Labrys monachus: one gene and its partner. The protein of the gene in region 1 interacts with the protein of each later gene in a pairwise test. Links are inferred from orthologs where the notes say so. Each region holds a gene or a part of one and is shown in the gene's direction. Other genes may lie near its edges. The genes, in order: cysE and cysK.

Evidence for each region.
Region 2: the proteins of cysE (region 1) and cysK interact in binary tests that used the Escherichia coli proteins (3 or more experiments, as listed by UniProt). The link is inferred for Labrys monachus from one-to-one orthologs.

The regions. Positions count from the first base shown.
Region 1 is NZ_JAUSVK010000001.1:4,062,492-4,070,473, reverse strand. What follows is about bases 3,421-6,261. They hold cysE (serine O-acetyltransferase), read left to right. Parts: upstream 3,421-4,334; coding sequence 4,335-5,189; downstream 5,190-6,261. Other genes in these bases: J3R73_RS18535 (transglutaminase-like cysteine peptidase), read right to left, coding at 6,238-6,261; J3R73_RS18540 (gamma carbonic anhydrase family protein), read left to right, coding at 5,672-6,202; J3R73_RS18545 (DUF3126 family protein), read left to right, coding at 5,320-5,532; J3R73_RS18555 (alpha/beta fold hydrolase), read left to right, coding at 3,475-4,248. Also shown: J3R73_RS18580 (hypothetical protein), read left to right, coding at 1-262; J3R73_RS18575 (cupin domain-containing protein), read left to right, coding at 453-875; J3R73_RS18570 (hypothetical protein), read right to left, coding at 1,299-1,445; J3R73_RS18565 (FAD-dependent monooxygenase), read right to left, coding at 1,929-3,140; J3R73_RS18560 (zinc-finger domain-containing protein), read right to left, coding at 3,148-3,393; more of J3R73_RS18535, read right to left, coding at 6,262-6,861; panC (pantoate--beta-alanine ligase), read right to left, coding at 7,307-7,982.
Region 2 is NZ_JAUSVK010000001.1:6,287,505-6,295,276, forward strand. The notes cover bases 73-2,937. They hold cysK (cysteine synthase A), read left to right. Parts: upstream 73-945; coding sequence 946-1,929; downstream 1,930-2,937. Other genes in these bases: dut (dUTP diphosphatase), read left to right, coding at 73-381; J3R73_RS28680 (RrF2 family transcriptional regulator), read left to right, coding at 405-854; acs (acetate--CoA ligase), read left to right, coding at 2,223-2,937. Also shown: more of dut, read left to right, coding at 1-72; more of acs, read left to right, coding at 2,938-4,169; J3R73_RS28695 (chloride channel protein), read left to right, coding at 4,419-6,212; J3R73_RS28700 (multidrug effflux MFS transporter), read left to right, coding at 6,403-7,671.

The DNA.
Region 1 (7,982 bases):
GGACGGCATCTACGACCCGGCCCTGGCCGCTCTGCGCAGCCGCCATGCCCGCACGCAGATCGAGAAGGCGAGGCGCTTCAACGCAGGCCTGGCCGAACTGATCGAAAACCTGGGTGAGGTCCCGGCCAAGCTGAAGATGGGCTTCGCCAATATCGAGACCAACGCGTTCTGCAACGATTTCTTCCTCGGCTTCATCCATGGCCAGGGAGAGGTTCCAGCCCCCGTGGAACGGCGTGCGCCGCAGCTTGAAGAAGCGGTCTGACTTTGCGGGTCCGCAGGCTCGCTGGCTTGGGCCTGTGATGGCCTGAGCCCAGCCGTTCCATGCCGGACCGCGGACAGGTGCGAAAGGCGCTCCGATCGCTTCTGCCGCCGGAGCGGCGTCATGCCAATGCGACGAAAAGGCGTTAACGTGGACGCGCCGATTGCAGAGACCTTCAAGGGGGAGGATCGCCGTGATACCCATCGTCGCTTCCGAAACGCTCGAGCGCGCCCATGTGCAGGGAGCGCAGGATAAATCCGTATGCTGGGCCGGCGCCTTCGCGACCTGCGGCGGGCGCGGCGCCACACAATCCTCGACGATCGTCTATGAAATCGAGCCGGGCGACCATCTCGGCTGGCATACCGATGCCACCGAGGAAACCCAATACATCATCGCCGGCACCGGCGAATTGCTGATGGACGACGGCAAGCATCCGGTCGGCCCCGGCAGCGTCTTCGCGCTGCCCGCCAATGTCCGCCACGACCTCGTCAATGTCGGCTCCGAGACCTTGCGCGCGGTCGCCTTCTTCGCCGCCGCGATGTTCACGCAGACCTTCGAAGAAGTCATGCTGCCGCCGAACACCCATGTTCTCGGCACGCCCAACCGAGAAGGCTGAGCGGCGGGCCTGCGGACGCCGTCACGAGGCGAGGCCGCAGCCCGGTCCGGCGGCGAGAGCCGCCGGCTTACGCCGGGCTGTCCGGCTCAGAACCAACGGCCGCGACCGTAGAAGCCGCCGCCGCCGAGGAGAAGGACGACAAGAACGATGATCAGGATTGTGCTCATGTGAATTCCCTTCGGGCTCCATGTTGCCGCCGTGAGCGGCAGGCATCCGAGGGGCCGCGGGAACAACAATTCCTGGCCGCAATAGTTCCCTCGGCGCTTCGAAGGGGCGGCCAAGCCCGGAACACCATCCCTCCGGCGCAGGGGTTTCGCCCGTTGCCGTAGGCTCCGAGGATCGGCGGGGGGAAGGATGGCGGAGGGAGTGGGGGCGGGAATGGACTCTATGAATCCTTGCCGCCGTGGGCACTTGACGGCTCGGCTAGTTGGACGGCCCTTGAATCTTCACGCCCTTGTCGCCGATGCTGATCTCGACCGAATTCTTATGCTGTTCGTGATAGATGTACGCGCCCGCCCCGGCGGCGACAATCACGATCACGATCAGGGCGATGGCGGCATTCTGGCTCATCAGGGACTCCGGTTACTTCGTGAGTTCTAATGGCCGGCAACGCACAGCCGCTGCCTTAAGTTCCGCTAAGGTGGCGCCTGCCCGTTGTACCTCCCCTTAATTTCGGGGCAGCGCTATCGCTCCGTCGAAAAAATCGCGAAGGTTGGTGCGGACGACGGGACTCGAACCCGTACTCTCAGAGAGAAGCAGATTTTCGTACCACTTCGGCTTTCGCCGCCGCCTTGCGGCGTTCGTGGTCTGGACTGTCCCTTCACCATGCCTTTCGGCCGCAGGTGCCGCCCGTCCAGTCTCTACACCTTCCCTCGACGAGGGATTGGCTCGGGATTGGCCAGGAGCGTGAGCCCCCCGGCGTTCCCCGACTTTGAGCGGTTCTACTCCGCGGATTTCCCCGCGGGCACTCCAATTCGATGGTCAAAGTCTGCTGCGTCTACCGATTTCGCCACGTCCGCGACCCGTCCCTGTTAAGGCCTCGCCGCCCTTTGCTCAAGCCCCTTGCGCGATCCGTTCGCCGGCGGTCGGCGTCCAGCCATAGATCCAGTCATAGCGCTCGACGAGCTTGCGGCCGCCCATCGCCGCCAGGCCGAGGTCGCGTGCGGCGGAGAAGGGCCAGGACCAGTGGTAGCGCTCGCCATTGCTGCGGGCTTCGGCCTGCAGCCGGGTCACCCGCGGCAGGCGTCGGGCCGAATAGAGCGCCAGCCGGGCCGGGATGTCGTCCTCGCCGGGCGCGGCGAGCGCCAGCGCCAGGACGGCCGCGTCCTCGATGGCGGCGGCGCCGCCCTGGGCCGCGAAGGGCAGCATCGGATGCGCCGCGTCGCCGAGAAGCGCGATGCGGCCCTCGGCCATCGCCGCATCGGCCGCCCGGTCGAACAAGGGCCAGGTCCGCCAGTCCGGACAGGCCGCGAGCAGGGCACGGATGCGAGGATCCCAGCCGGCGAAATGCGGCCGCAGCCGGCGCGTGTCCTGCGGCGTGGACCAGCCGGGCGCGCTGTCGCCGTCCTGCGTCACCGCAACGAGATTGAGCTGGCTGCCGCCCCGCACCGGATAATGCACCAGATGGGCGTGGGCGCCGAGCCAGAGCCCCGTCGCCCTGCCCTGGAGGAGGGGCGGGGCGTCCGTCATGGCGATGACCGTGCGCCAGGCGCGTCGGCCGGCAAAGCGCGGCGGCTCGATGCGCCCGAGACTGCGCCGGACGGAGGACCACAGCCCGTCGGCGCCGATCAGCGCGGTCATGCGCTCCCGCCGGCCCGAGGCGAAGCGCAGGCCGACGCCGCTGCCATCCTGTTCCGCGGCGTCGATCGCATCGCCGTAATGAAGGGTGATCCCCGCCTCGGCCTCGACGGCGCCGAGCAGGGCGGCCTGGAGGTCGGCGCGGTGGATGACCCCGTAGGGCGTGCCCCATCGATGGGCGAAGGCTTCCAGCGGCAGCCGTGCGACCAGGCGCCCGTTCGAGCCCCGCCGGACGAAAATGCTGTCGACGCTCACCATCGGCGCTTCCAGCGCCGGCCCGAGCCCGAGCCCGAACAGCACGTTCAGCGCGTTGGGCGTGAGCTGGATGCCGGCCCCGGCTGCTTCCAGCACGTCCGCGCGCTCGAAGACGGTGACCTCGAAACCGCGTCGTGCCAAGGCAAGGGCGGCCGTAAGGCCGCCGATGCCGGCGCCGGCGATGGCGACGGGTCCGGCCGGGGAATGCGACATGACGCGATCAGGCGGCGTCGGCGATCACTGCGCAGGCGGCCGGATCGGCAGCGCCTGCCGGCAGTTTCGGATCATATTTGTAAAGCGTGGAGCAATAGGAGCACACGGCCTCGTCGTCCGCGCCCATGTCGATGAAGATGTGCGGATGGTCGAAGGGCGAATTGGCGCCCATGCACATGAACTCCTTCGAGCCGACGTGAACGACAGCGACGCCGAGATCGTTGTGGAAGTGGGGAATGGAATGGTCAGCCATCATCAAAGTCCGCAATTGCCGTGCGGCGGACCATAGCGGCGGCGGCCGCGATGCGATAGGGGCTAGCCCGGTGTTTTTGGCATGAGGGACATCGCGACGATGCTGCATTTCGACCATGAAGGCCTCGAGATCGCCTATGTCGACGAAGGCGAGGGGGAGCCGATCCTGCTCATTCACGGCTTCGGCTCCAACCACCAGGTCAATTGGGTCGGCACCGGATGGGTCGATCTCCTGAAGCGGCAGGGGCGGCGGGTGATCGCCTTCGACAACCGCGGCCATGGGCAATCGTCCAAGCCCCACGTGCCGGACGCCTATCATCCCGCCCGCATGGCGGGCGACGCCGCGGCGCTGCTCGACCATCTGCGCATCGGCTCGGCGCCGGTGATGGGATATTCCATGGGCGCGCGCATCGCCGCCTTCATGGCCCTCGACCATCCCCACCGGGTCGATGCCCTGATCCTCGGCGGCCTCGGCATCCATCTGGTGCGGGGCGAGGGCCTGCCGCCGACGATCGCGCAGGCCATGGAGGCGCCGAGCCTGGCCGACGTCCACGACGCCATGGGCCGGATGTTCCGCGCCTTCGCCGATCAGACCGGCTCCGACCGCCGCGCGCTCGCCGCCTGCATCCGCGGTTCGCGCGTGCAGCTCAATCCGGCCGAGGCCGCGCGGATCGTGCAGCCCGTGCTGGTGGCGGTCGGCACCCGGGATCCGATCGCCGGCTCGGCGCGGGACCTCGCCGATCTCCTGCCCAATGCCAGCGTGCTCGATATCCCCGGCCGCGATCACAATCCGGCGGTGGGCGACAAGGTCTTCAAGCAAGGCGTTCTGGCATTCCTGGCGGAAGAGGCCGTCTAAAACAGCATTGGCATGCGACATCCGGCTGCGATAGAAAGAGGGACGGCCGATGGCCGCCGCGACAGCCGAAACCAGCGGACAAGCACATGAATCAGACAAAACGCCTGGTGGCCCATGGGCTCGACATGGTCGATCCGGTCTGGAGCCGGGTCCGGATGGAAGCGGAGGCCGTCACCCATGCGGAGCCGCAGCTGTCCAGCTTCATCTTCGCCAACATCCTGCAATTGAGCTCGCTCGAAGGCGCGGTCGTCCAGCGCGTGGCGTCCAGGCTCGACCATCCGGACATGCCGGCGACGCTGATCGCCCAGGCCTTCGGCAAGGCGCTCGAAGCCGATCCGTCGATCGCCAGCGCCTTCAGGGCGGATATCGCCGCCGTCATCGACCGGGATCCGGCCGCCACGCGCTATATCGAGCCGATCCTCTACTTCAAGGGCTTCCACGCGGTGCAGACCCATCGCCTGGCGCATTGGCTGTGGCGTGCCGGGCGGCGCGATTTCGCGCTCTATCTGCAGAGCCGCTCATCCGCCGTGTTCCAGTGCGACATCAATCCCAACGTGCCGATCGGCCGCGGCATCTTCCTCGATCACGCCACCGGGCTGGTGGTGGGCGAGACCGCGGTGATCGACGACGACGTCTCGATCCTGCAGGACGTCACCCTCGGCGGCACCGGCAAGGAGACGGGCGACCGCCATCCGAAGATTCGGCGGGGCGTGATGATCGGGGCGGGCGCGAAGATCCTCGGCAATATCGAGATCGGGCAATGCGCACGCGTCGCCGCCGGTTCCGTGGTGCTGAAGCCGGTACCGCGAAACACCACGGTGGCCGGCGTTCCCGCCCGCGTCGTCGGTGAAGCAGGCTGCGCCGAACCCTCCCGCAGCATGGACCAGATCCTGCACGGACCGATGCCGAACGACATCTTCTGGCACGATGTCGGCCTTTGAAGCCGCCGCCGCTATCCACCGATAACGGCGCGCGCCTCGTCGGCGCGACCTTGCACCGCCGGGCGCGCCATGGCAAAGGCCCCTCGTCGCCGGTCGACTACAGGGCCGGCTCACAGATTTGAGGACACCCGTGGACAAGAAAGACATGCAGCGCGTCGAAGCCTATCTCCGGCGCACCTTCGGCAACGCCACCATCCGTGTCGTCCCGCGCGCCCGCAAGACGGACAGCGCCGAGGTCTATATCGGCGAGGAGTCGATCGGCCTCATCTCCGAGGACAAGGAGGACGGCGAGACCTCGTATGATTTCCACATGGCCATCCTCGATATCGATCTCGATGGCTGACGTCGCGCGGGGGCTGGGCGACGGCTCCGGCCGGCCAGCGCCCATGCGCGGAAGGTCCTCGGCGTCGCGATGACGTTCGGGCATCGGACGACGACGGGGGCTTCCGGCATGCCCGGCAATCCAGGCGGGAGAACAGACCATGCCTCTCTATGCGCTCGACGACGCGGCCCCCGACGTGCCCGGGGATGGACGCTACTGGGTGGCACCGGACGCCCGGGTGATCGGCCGCGTCACTCTCGGCGAGGACGTCAATATCTGGTTTGCGGCGATCCTGCGCGGCGATAACGAGCCGATGCATATCGGGGCGCGCAGCAACATCCAGGACGGCGCGGTGCTGCATTCCGATACGGGTTTCCCGCTCACCGTCGGCGAGGACTGCACGGTGGGCCATTCGGTGATCCTGCATGGCTGCACCATCGGCGCGGGAAGCCTGATCGGCATGGGCGCGACGATCCTCAACGGGGCGCGCATCGGCAAGGGGTCTCTGGTCGGCGCCAACGCGCTCGTCACCGAGGGCAAAGTGTTTCCGGATCACTCGCTCATCGTCGGCTCACCCGCGCGAGTCGTCCGCACACTGGAGCCGGCCGACGCCGAACGGCTGCTGAGCGGCGCGGCCCATTATGTCGAAAACGCCAGGCGCTTCGCCAAGGGATTGAGGCAGGTCGGATAAGGCCCGGAGGAGGGCCACCGGTCTCTTTTCAGACGTCAGTCGCCCCTGGCCGAGACGATGGAGGTGGTCTGCGTATCGCCGAGCGACACCCATACATTCTGGTCGGTCTGCGACTGGCGCTTGACGTAGCGGTAGCCCGTGGCTCGCCAGGGCAGGATCTTCTGCTCCTGGTTGTCGAGGACGAATTCGCCGCGGTCGGTCTTGACCATCAACACGGCGTGGCCCTCGCCCTTCTTGTCGCGGACGACGGTGATCAGCAGCGCGGAGCGCGGCCACCCCGCATCGATCAGCAGCTTGCGCTTCAGCAGGACATAGTCCTCGCAATCGCCGTAGCCGTCCGTGGGATAGGCCCACCATTCGACCTTGCCGTAATTGTCGAGATCGGTCATCGGCTTGACGGCGTGATTGACCTGTTCGTTCAGTGCGACGAGATCCCGCCACGCCTGGCGCGAGAGAACGATGTCGCGCGCCTCCTGCGGTCCTGGGCGACAGTCGCCGGGGTTGTCGTTGCAGAACTGCAGGTAGCCGGAGGGCGAGGTGGTGACATCGCCCACCGGCGCATAGACGGAGATGGCGCTGGCGGCCTCCGCGGTCCTGACGACGATCGGCACGAAGAGGAGGGCGGCGCAGGCCAGGGCGACAAAGATCCGGACGAACATATCGTGATGCGACGGGCGATCCAGGGTCCGGCCAGGGTCCGGCCTGGGCGTCCGGCGGCTCAAACTGGATCCGATCTTGATCAAGAAGCGCATCGAAATGTCAGATCCGTTATGCCTTTGACCCGCGGGCTGCGGCAGTTGCACGTTCCTGAAGCCAATTTTGCATAAGGCCCGTACCCGCACAACGCTCCTGCCGCACAAAGAACAGGATTCGAACGGGGCGGTTGTGTCCGTAACATCTTGATAAAACGAAAATTAACGCCCCGTTAACCACATTTTTGCGTTTTTGCGCGGGGCGCGCAAGTTAAGGCGGCAACCAGGATTTTCGCCATTTTTTCGTCGCGCTTCGCTCTGTCGGGACGGTTAATGTGCGCGACAGCATGGCTTGCGCATCATGGCTGGACCCTCGCGTTGCGCCGCTGGGCGCAACGCCTCGCATGGGCGCTCAGGTCGCCGCGATGTTGTCGATCAGGCGGGTCTGCCCGATCTTGGCGGCGACCAGCAGGCGGACGGGGCCGGCGGCGGGATCGGCGATCGGGGCGAGGCTCGCGGCGTGCCGCGCCTCCAGGTAGTCGAGAGCGAAGCCTGCCTGTTCGATGGCCGCCCGGCCCTCGGCGAGGGCGGCCTCGATCCCGGCTCCGCCGGCGATGTCGTCGGCGGCCTTCCGGAGCGTGCGGTGGAGAAGGGGCGCGAGCGCCCGGTGCTCGGGAGAGAGAAAACGGTTGCGCGACGACATGGCAAGGCCGTCCTCCTCGCGCTGCGTCGCCACGGCGGCGATCTCGACGGGCAGATCGAGGTCGCGCGCCATCTGCGCCACCACCATCAATTGCTGGTAATCCTTCTCCCCGAACATCGCGACATCGGCGCCGCTCTGCATGAACAGCTTGGCGACGACGGTGGCCACCCCTGCGAAATGCGTGGGGCGGAAGCGATCCTCGAGGCCGGCCGCGGCCGGGCCGCCGACCGATATCGTGGTTGCGAACCCCTGCGGATACATCTCGCCGACCGTCGGAGCGAACAGGATGTCGGCCCTCGCCGCGGACAGGCGGGCGAGGTCGGCTTCCTCTGTGCGCGGATATTTAGCGAGGTCTTCGGCGGGGGAGAACTGCGCGGGATTGACG
Region 2 (7,772 bases), 2.2 Mb from region 1 along the record:
CTGGACCTCGCGGCCGCCCTGCCGCCGGGCGAGACGATCGTCCTCGCGCCGATGAGCCGCGCCCTCGTGCCGACCGGGCTGGTTTTCCAAATTCCACAGGGTTATGAAGGGCAAGTGCGTCCACGTTCCGGCCTGGCTGTGAAAAACGGAATTACCGTCTTGAATGCCCCGGGAACGATCGATGCGGATTATCGAGGTGAAATCATGGTCCCCCTGATCAATCTGGGCAGCGATCCCTTCGTCGTCAGCCACGGCATGCGGATCGCCCAATTGGTCATCGCCCCGGTGACGGCCTGCGTGCTCGTCGAGGCGAGCAGCGTCGATTCGACCGTTCGCGGCAGCGCCGGTTTCGGATCGACGGGGACCCGGTCAGGCGGGTAGATCGTTCCAGGGGGATTTAGGTCATGCAGCTTCTTTCGCGTCGCTCCTTGCTCGGCATTGCCGCCGTCGTCGACATCGCGCACCATTCGAGGCCGACGCCCGTAGCCGCCAAGGCGCTCGCGACCCGCCATGCCCTGCCGCCCCGCCACCTCGAGACCCTGCTGCAGGCGCTCGTGCGCCACAATATCCTCAAGGGCGTGCGCGGCCCGCGGGGCGGCTACGAACTGGCGCGCGAACGGCGCCGCATCACCGCCGGCGACATCGTGCGCGCCGCGATGTCGGACGCCTCCTCCGAGGACGATGCGGCCCCGGTGTCCAACCTGGTCGACCAGGTCATCGGTCCCTCGGTGAACCAGGCCTCGCTGGCCTTCCTGGCGGAGCTCGACAAGGTCACGGTGGAGGATCTGTGCCGCGACGCCGAGCGCAAGCACGTGTTCGGCGGCACGGCGGCGAATATCGACTTCGCGATCTAATTTACATGTCGAAAATGTTACTCCACATTAATCTCGACAATTTACTGGATTAATGCTGAGTTCCGCGCGATCGACCAATGAGGGAAAACCCATGGCAACTGCCGCACCGACCAGCCAAGTTCCGAACCACGTGCCCGGCCGCGGCCGTATCTACCAGTCGATCACCGAGACGGTGGGCGACACGCCCCTGGTGCAGCTCAACCGCCTGGCCAAGGCCAAGAACGTCAAGGCCCGCATCCTGGCCAAGCTCGAATTCTTCAATCCGATCGCCAGCGTCAAGGACCGCATCGGCGTCAGCATGATCGATGCGCTCGAAAAAGCCGGCATGCTGAAGCCGGAAACGGTGCTGGTCGAGCCGACCTCCGGCAATACCGGCATCGCGCTCGCCTTCGTCGCCGCGGCGCGCGGCTACCGGCTCATCCTGGTGATGCCGGAATCGATGTCGATCGAGCGGCGCAAGATGCTGGCCCTGCTGGGCGCCGAGATCGTGCTCACGCCCGCCGCACAGGGCATGCGCGGCGCGGTGGCGCGGGCCGAGGAGATCGTCAAGGAACTGCCGAGCGCCATCATTCCCCAGCAGTTCCGCAACCCCGCCAATCCGGAAGTCCACCGCCTCACCACCGCCGAGGAAATCTGGAACGACACCAAGGGCGACATCGATTATTTCGTGTCCGCCGTCGGCACGGGCGGCACCATCACCGGCGTCGGCCAGGTCCTCAAGCCGCGCAAGCCGGGCATCAAGATCGTCGCGGTGGAACCGGAGGATTCGCCGGTGCTGTCGGGCGGCCAGCCCGGGCCGCACAAGATCCAGGGCATCGGCGCCGGCTTCATTCCCGAGGTGCTCGACCGCTCGATCATCGACGACGTCATCACCGTCGGCAACCAGACCGCGTTCGACACCGCGCGCCTGCTCGCCCGCATCGAGGGCATTCCCGGCGGCATATCCTCCGGCGCGGCCGTCGCCGCAGCGCTCGAACTCGCCGCCCGTCCGGGCATGGACGACAAGAGCATCGTCGTGATCGTGCCGTCCTTCGCGGAGCGCTATATTTCGAGCGCCCTGTTCGAGGGCCTTTAGCGCGAAGCCGGCCGGCGGCGCCCCCGGCTTTCGCCCGGACGGCAAGGGCGCGGCGCCGCCTCGGCCGCTCGCGAAGGCGGGTGCGGCAACAGGTTCCTCTTCCATCCCGTCGTCGCCGTCATTCGCTCTCTTGCAGGCGGGCGCGGCTTTGCCTAAGCCTGTGTCGCAACGGTGCGCCGGCCCGACGGCAGCGCCGACATCGGTGCGCGCAAGGCCGGCCGCCCGGCCGGCGTCGCGCGGGAACAAACAGCCGGCCCCAACGCCGGCTCGCGTAAGGAATGACGGAGGAAGCCATGTCGGAAGCCCGGATTTACGACGTCCCGCCGGAATGGGCCGCGAGCGCCTATGTCGACGAATCGCGCTACCAGGCGATGTACGAGGCCTCCGTCGCCGATCCCGAGGCATTCTGGGGCGAACACGGCAAGCGCATCGGCTGGTTCAAGCCCTACACCCTCGTCAAGAACACGCGCTACGCGCCGGACGTGTCGATCCGCTGGTATGAGGACGGCACCACCAACGTCGCCTGGAACTGCGTCGACCGCCATGTCGCCGAGCGGGGCGAGCGCACCGCCATCATCTGGGAGGGCGACGATCCCGCCGAGTCCAGGCACATCACCTATCGCGAGCTTTCCGGACATGTGCAGCGCTTCGCCAATGTGCTGAAGAGCCAGGGTGTCGGCAAGGGCGACCGCGTCACCCTCTACATGCCGATGATTCCCGAGGCCGCCTATGCGATGCTCGCCTGCGCCCGCATCGGCGCCATCCATTCGGTGGTGTTCGGCGGCTTCTCGCCGGAGGCGCTGGCCGGACGCATCGCCGACTGCGCGTCCGCCGTGGTCATCACCGCCGACGAAGGCGTGCGCGGCGGCCGGAAGATCCCGCTGAAGGCCAATGTCGACGCGGCCTGCGCCAAGGCGGGCGGCGTCGCCTCCGTCATCGTGGTGCGCCGGACCGGCGCGCCGGTGGCGATGGCGGCCGGCCGCGATCATTTCTACGACGATCTCGCCGCCGCCGTGCCGGCCGAATGCCCCTGCGAGGAGATGGACGCCGAAGACCCGCTGTTCATCCTCTACACCTCCGGATCCACCGGCAAGCCCAAGGGCGTGCTGCACACCACCGCCGGCTATCTCGTCTATGCGGCGATGACGCACCACTATGTCTTCGACTACCATGACGACGACATCTACTGGTGCACGGCCGATGTCGGCTGGGTCACCGGCCATTCCTATATCGTCTACGGCCCGCTGGCCAATGGCGCGACGACGCTGATGTTCGAGGGCGTGCCGAACTATCCCTCGGTCTCCCGTTTCTGGCAGGTGGTGGACAAGCACAAGGTCTCGATCTTCTACACCGCGCCGACCGCCATCCGGGCGCTGATGGGCGCCGGCGAGGAGCCGGTCAAGGCGACCTCGCGCGCCTCGCTGCGCCTGCTCGGCTCGGTCGGCGAGCCGATCAATCCCGAGGCCTGGGAGTGGTATCACCGCGTCGTCGGCGATCACCGCTGCCCGATCGTCGACACCTGGTGGCAGACCGAGACCGGCGGCATCCTCATTTCGCCGCTGCCGGGCGCGACGGCGCTGAAGCCGGGTTCGGCGACGCGGCCCTTCTTCGGCATCCGGCCCGAGATCGTCGACGGCGAAGGCAAGGTGCTGAGCGGGGCCTGCCAGGGCAACCTCGTCATCGCCGACAGCTGGCCCGGCCAGATGCGCACCGTCTATGGCGACCACCAGCGCTTCTTCGACACCTATTTCGCCGCCTACAAGGGCAAATATTTCACCGGCGACGGCTGCCGCCGCGACGAGGACGGCTATTACTGGATCACCGGCCGGGTCGACGACGTCATCAACGTCTCCGGCCACCGCATGGGGACGGCGGAAGTCGAGAGCGCCCTGGTCGCGCATGAGCTGGTGTCGGAGGCGGCCGTGGTCGGCTATCCGCACGATCTCAAGGGCCAGGGCATCTACGCCTATGTCACGCTGATGGCCGGCAGCAGCGGCGATGACGGCCTGCGCAAGGAACTCGTCGCCTGGGTGCGGCGGGAGATCGGCCCCATCGCCTCGCCCGACCATATCCAGTTCGCTCCGGGCCTGCCCAAGACGCGGTCGGGCAAGATCATGCGCCGCATCCTGCGCAAGATCGCCGAGGACGATTTCGGCGCGCTCGGCGACATCTCGACCCTCGCCGATCCGGCCGTGGTCGACGACCTCATCGCCAATCGTCGCAACAAGATCGATCGATAGAGCGGGCGCCCGATCCCGCGTGCCGGCGTCGCAGCCGGCACGCGAGGCCCGACGCGCCGACGCGCGGTCCTGCCGAGTCAAGGCATAGAAAATCCATCGATATTATTATTACAATTCGCGGTCGAAATAGACGTCTTTGCGTCGCGGGCGGGCTTTTGTCTTTGGTGGCGAGCGACTAAACATTCTCCATCATCGGCCATCTCGACATCCCCCTCTCCTTCACTGGGGCAGGGGCATCCGCGTTTGTTCATGCCCGCTCTGCCTTCCAGCGACGACACCCAGCCCCCTTCCTCCACTGCGGTCCCCGCCTGGCTGCGGGGCATCGTGCGCCGCCGCGAGAGCGGGCTCGTCATCATGGCCGCGCTGTGCGGCGCGATCGCCGGCATCGCCGTCTTCGTCATCAGCCGCAGCGCGCAGATCGCGCATGAACTGTTCTTCGGCCTCAAGGCCGGCGACAGGCTGAGCGGCATGGAGAGCCTGCCGGCGGCGCTCGTCCTGGCCGTGCCCGTCCTCGGCGGCCTGGCGCTCGGCCTGTTCAATCTCGTCCTCGCCCGCAGCCACGCCCGCCGTCCCGTCGACCCGATCGAGGCGAATGCGCTGCATGGCGGCCGGATGTCGCTCGGCGGCAGCCTCATCGTCGGCGCGCAGACGCTGATCTCCAACGCCTGCGGCGCCTCCGTCGGCCTCGAGGCGGCCTATTCCCAGCTCGGCTCCGGCTTCGCCGCCCGCTTCGGCCTCGCCTTCCGGCTGCGGCGGGCCGACATGCGCCTGATGGTGGGCTGCGGCTCTGCGGGGGCGATCGCCGCCGCTTTCGGCGCCCCGCTCACCGGCGCTTTCTACGCCTTCGAGATCATCATCGGCTCCTATGCGGTGGGAACCCTGGCGCCGGTGGCGGCCGCCGCGATCACGGGCACCATCGTCACCCATGTGCTCGGCCTGGAGCCCTACCAGTTCGCCGTCGGCGCCGCCTTCCAGCCGCATGCCTCGGGCGTCGCCACGCTGTGCGGCCTCGGCCTGTTCTGCGCCGGCAGCGCCATCGCCATCATGCAGGGCGTGGCGCTGTCCGAGACGTTGTTCCGGCGCATCCGGCTGCCGATCGGCTTCATGCCCGCCATCGGCGGCCTGCTGCTCGGCCTGCTCGCCTTGGTCACGCCGCAGGTGCTGTCCTCCGGGCACGGTGCCCTGATGAAATTGCTGGCCGAACCCCCGCAGCCCCTTCTGCTGCTCGGCGGCCTGATCCTGCTCAAGGCCTTCGCCTCGGCGATCTCGCTCGGATCGGGCTTTCGCGGCGGCCTGTTCTTCGCCTCGCTCTTCCTCGGCGCCCTGCTCGGGCAGTTCTTCCTCGCCGGCGTCAGCCTCGTCACCCTGTCGCCCGGCCTGGCGCCGCATGCGGCCGCGCTGGCCGGCATGGCGGCGCTGGCGGCGGCCATCGTCGGCGGGCCGCTGACGATGAGCTTCCTCGTCCTCGAGATGACCGGCGATTTCCAGCTCACCGTCGCCGTGCTGATGGCGGTGATCGTCGCCACCATCACCGTGCGCGAGACCTTCGGCTATTCCTTCGCCACCTGGCGGTTCCATCTGCGCGGCGAGGCCATCCGCAGCGCCCACGACGTCGGCTGGGCGCGCGACCTCACCGTCGCCCGGGTGATGCGCACGCCGGTGCCGACGGTCGAGCGGACCATGTCCCTCGGCGCGTTCCGCCATGCCCACGCCCTCGGCTCGACCCATTACGTCGTGGCGGTCGACGGGCCGGACGGTCCCTATGCCGGGCTGGTGCGGGTCGCCGACGCCTATCAGGTCAATTTCGAGGGCCAGGCCGGCGGCCTGGTCGACGGGCTGCTGACCCACCGCACCGACACGCTGTCGCCGTCGATGACGCTCAAGGACGCCGCCCGACGCATCGAGGCCTGCGAGGCCGAGGCCCTCGCCGTCGTCGATGCGCGCAAGCGCGTCGTCGGCCTGCTCTCGGAAGCCCATGCCCTGCGCCGCTATGCCGAAGAGGCCGACCGGGCCCGGCGCGACCTCGCAGGCGAGGGGGTCTGAGCGCAACCGGCCGGTCCGGGAACGCGATCGGCGACACCCGCAAAAATCGCATATCTGGGCAGCATTTGCTTGGTTTTGCGCCGATGTGGCAAAAAAATCACCTTTTAGTCACGATCGCCATGCTAAATGGACGCCGGTCTGAGCGCCGCATTTTTGCCCCCCGCCAGCCTACCGTGCATTTGAGCCTTTCATGTCCAGATTGCCTGCCGCACCGGCCTCCAAGCCGGCGCCCGAACCGTCGTTTTTGGAATTCGTCCTCGTTATTGCGTTGATGATGGGGCTGGTTTCGCTCTCCATCGACAATCTCCTGCCCGCCTTCGATTCGATCCGCTCGACCTTCGGCGTGGCCGATCCCAACCGCATGCAGCTGGTGCTGACCGCCTATATGGCAGGCTTCGGCATCATGCAGCTGGTCTGGGGCCCGGTCTCCGACACGATCGGGCGCCGCAAGGTGCTGATGATCGGGCTGGCCATCTACACGGCGGGTACGGTGCTGGCGATCTTCGCTCCCAATTACGAGACGCTCCTGCTGGCGCGCGCGGTCCAGGGCATGGGCGGCGCCGCTGCCCGGGTGCTGTCGATCGCCATCATCCGCGACCGCTACAGCGGGCGCGACATGGCGCGGGTGATGTCGCTGACGCTGATGATCTTCATCGTCGTGCCGGTGGTGGCGCCGGCGATGGGCAGCGCCTTCCTCATCCTCGGCAGCTGGCACTACATCTTCGTGAGCATGCTGGGCCTCGTCATCGCCGTGGCGATCTGGTTCGGCCTGCGCATGCCCGAGACGCTGCATCCCGAATATCGCCGCAAGCTGTCGATCGCCATGGTCGCCTTCGGCATCGGACGCGTCGTCAACAACCGCGCCTCGCTCACCAACATGCTGGCCATGGGCCTCGCCATGGGCTGCCTGATGACCTATGTCGGCTCGGCCCAGCAAATCTTCGAGACCGACATCTACAAGCTCGGCCCGTGGTTCCCGCTCGCCTTCGGGATGATCGCCATCTGCATGGGCATCGCCTCCTTCACCAATTCGCGCCTGGTGAAGCGGCTCGGCATGCACAAGCTGTCGCGGGCGGGCATGGCGGGCTTCACCGTCATGGCCGCCATCCTGCTGGCCGAGGCCTATCTCTTCGACGGCCGGCCGCCGCTGCTGGTGTTCGGCATCACCATGGGCATCGCCCATTTCCTGCTCAGCCTGACGCTGCCGAACTTCAACGCGCTGGCGATGGAGCCGGTCGGCGACGTCGCCGGCACCGCCTCCTCCTTCATCGGCTGCGTCACCACCATCATGGGCGCGGTGATCGGCGGCCTCATCGGCGAGGCCTATAACGGCACGATCTTCCCGCTCGCCTGCGGCTATCTCGGGCTGTCGGCGCTGTGCCTGGTCGTCATGTACGGCTTCGGACGGAGCCCGGCCCTCGTCGCCTCCCGTGCCCCCGCGATGGTGCCGGGCGAATAGCGTTCCATCTTCGGATCGGATCACCACGAATCGCAGAATTCTTTTGATACCTCTGCGTTGAATGGGTGATCCGCTCCGGCTCGAACGCAATTCCTGGCGGT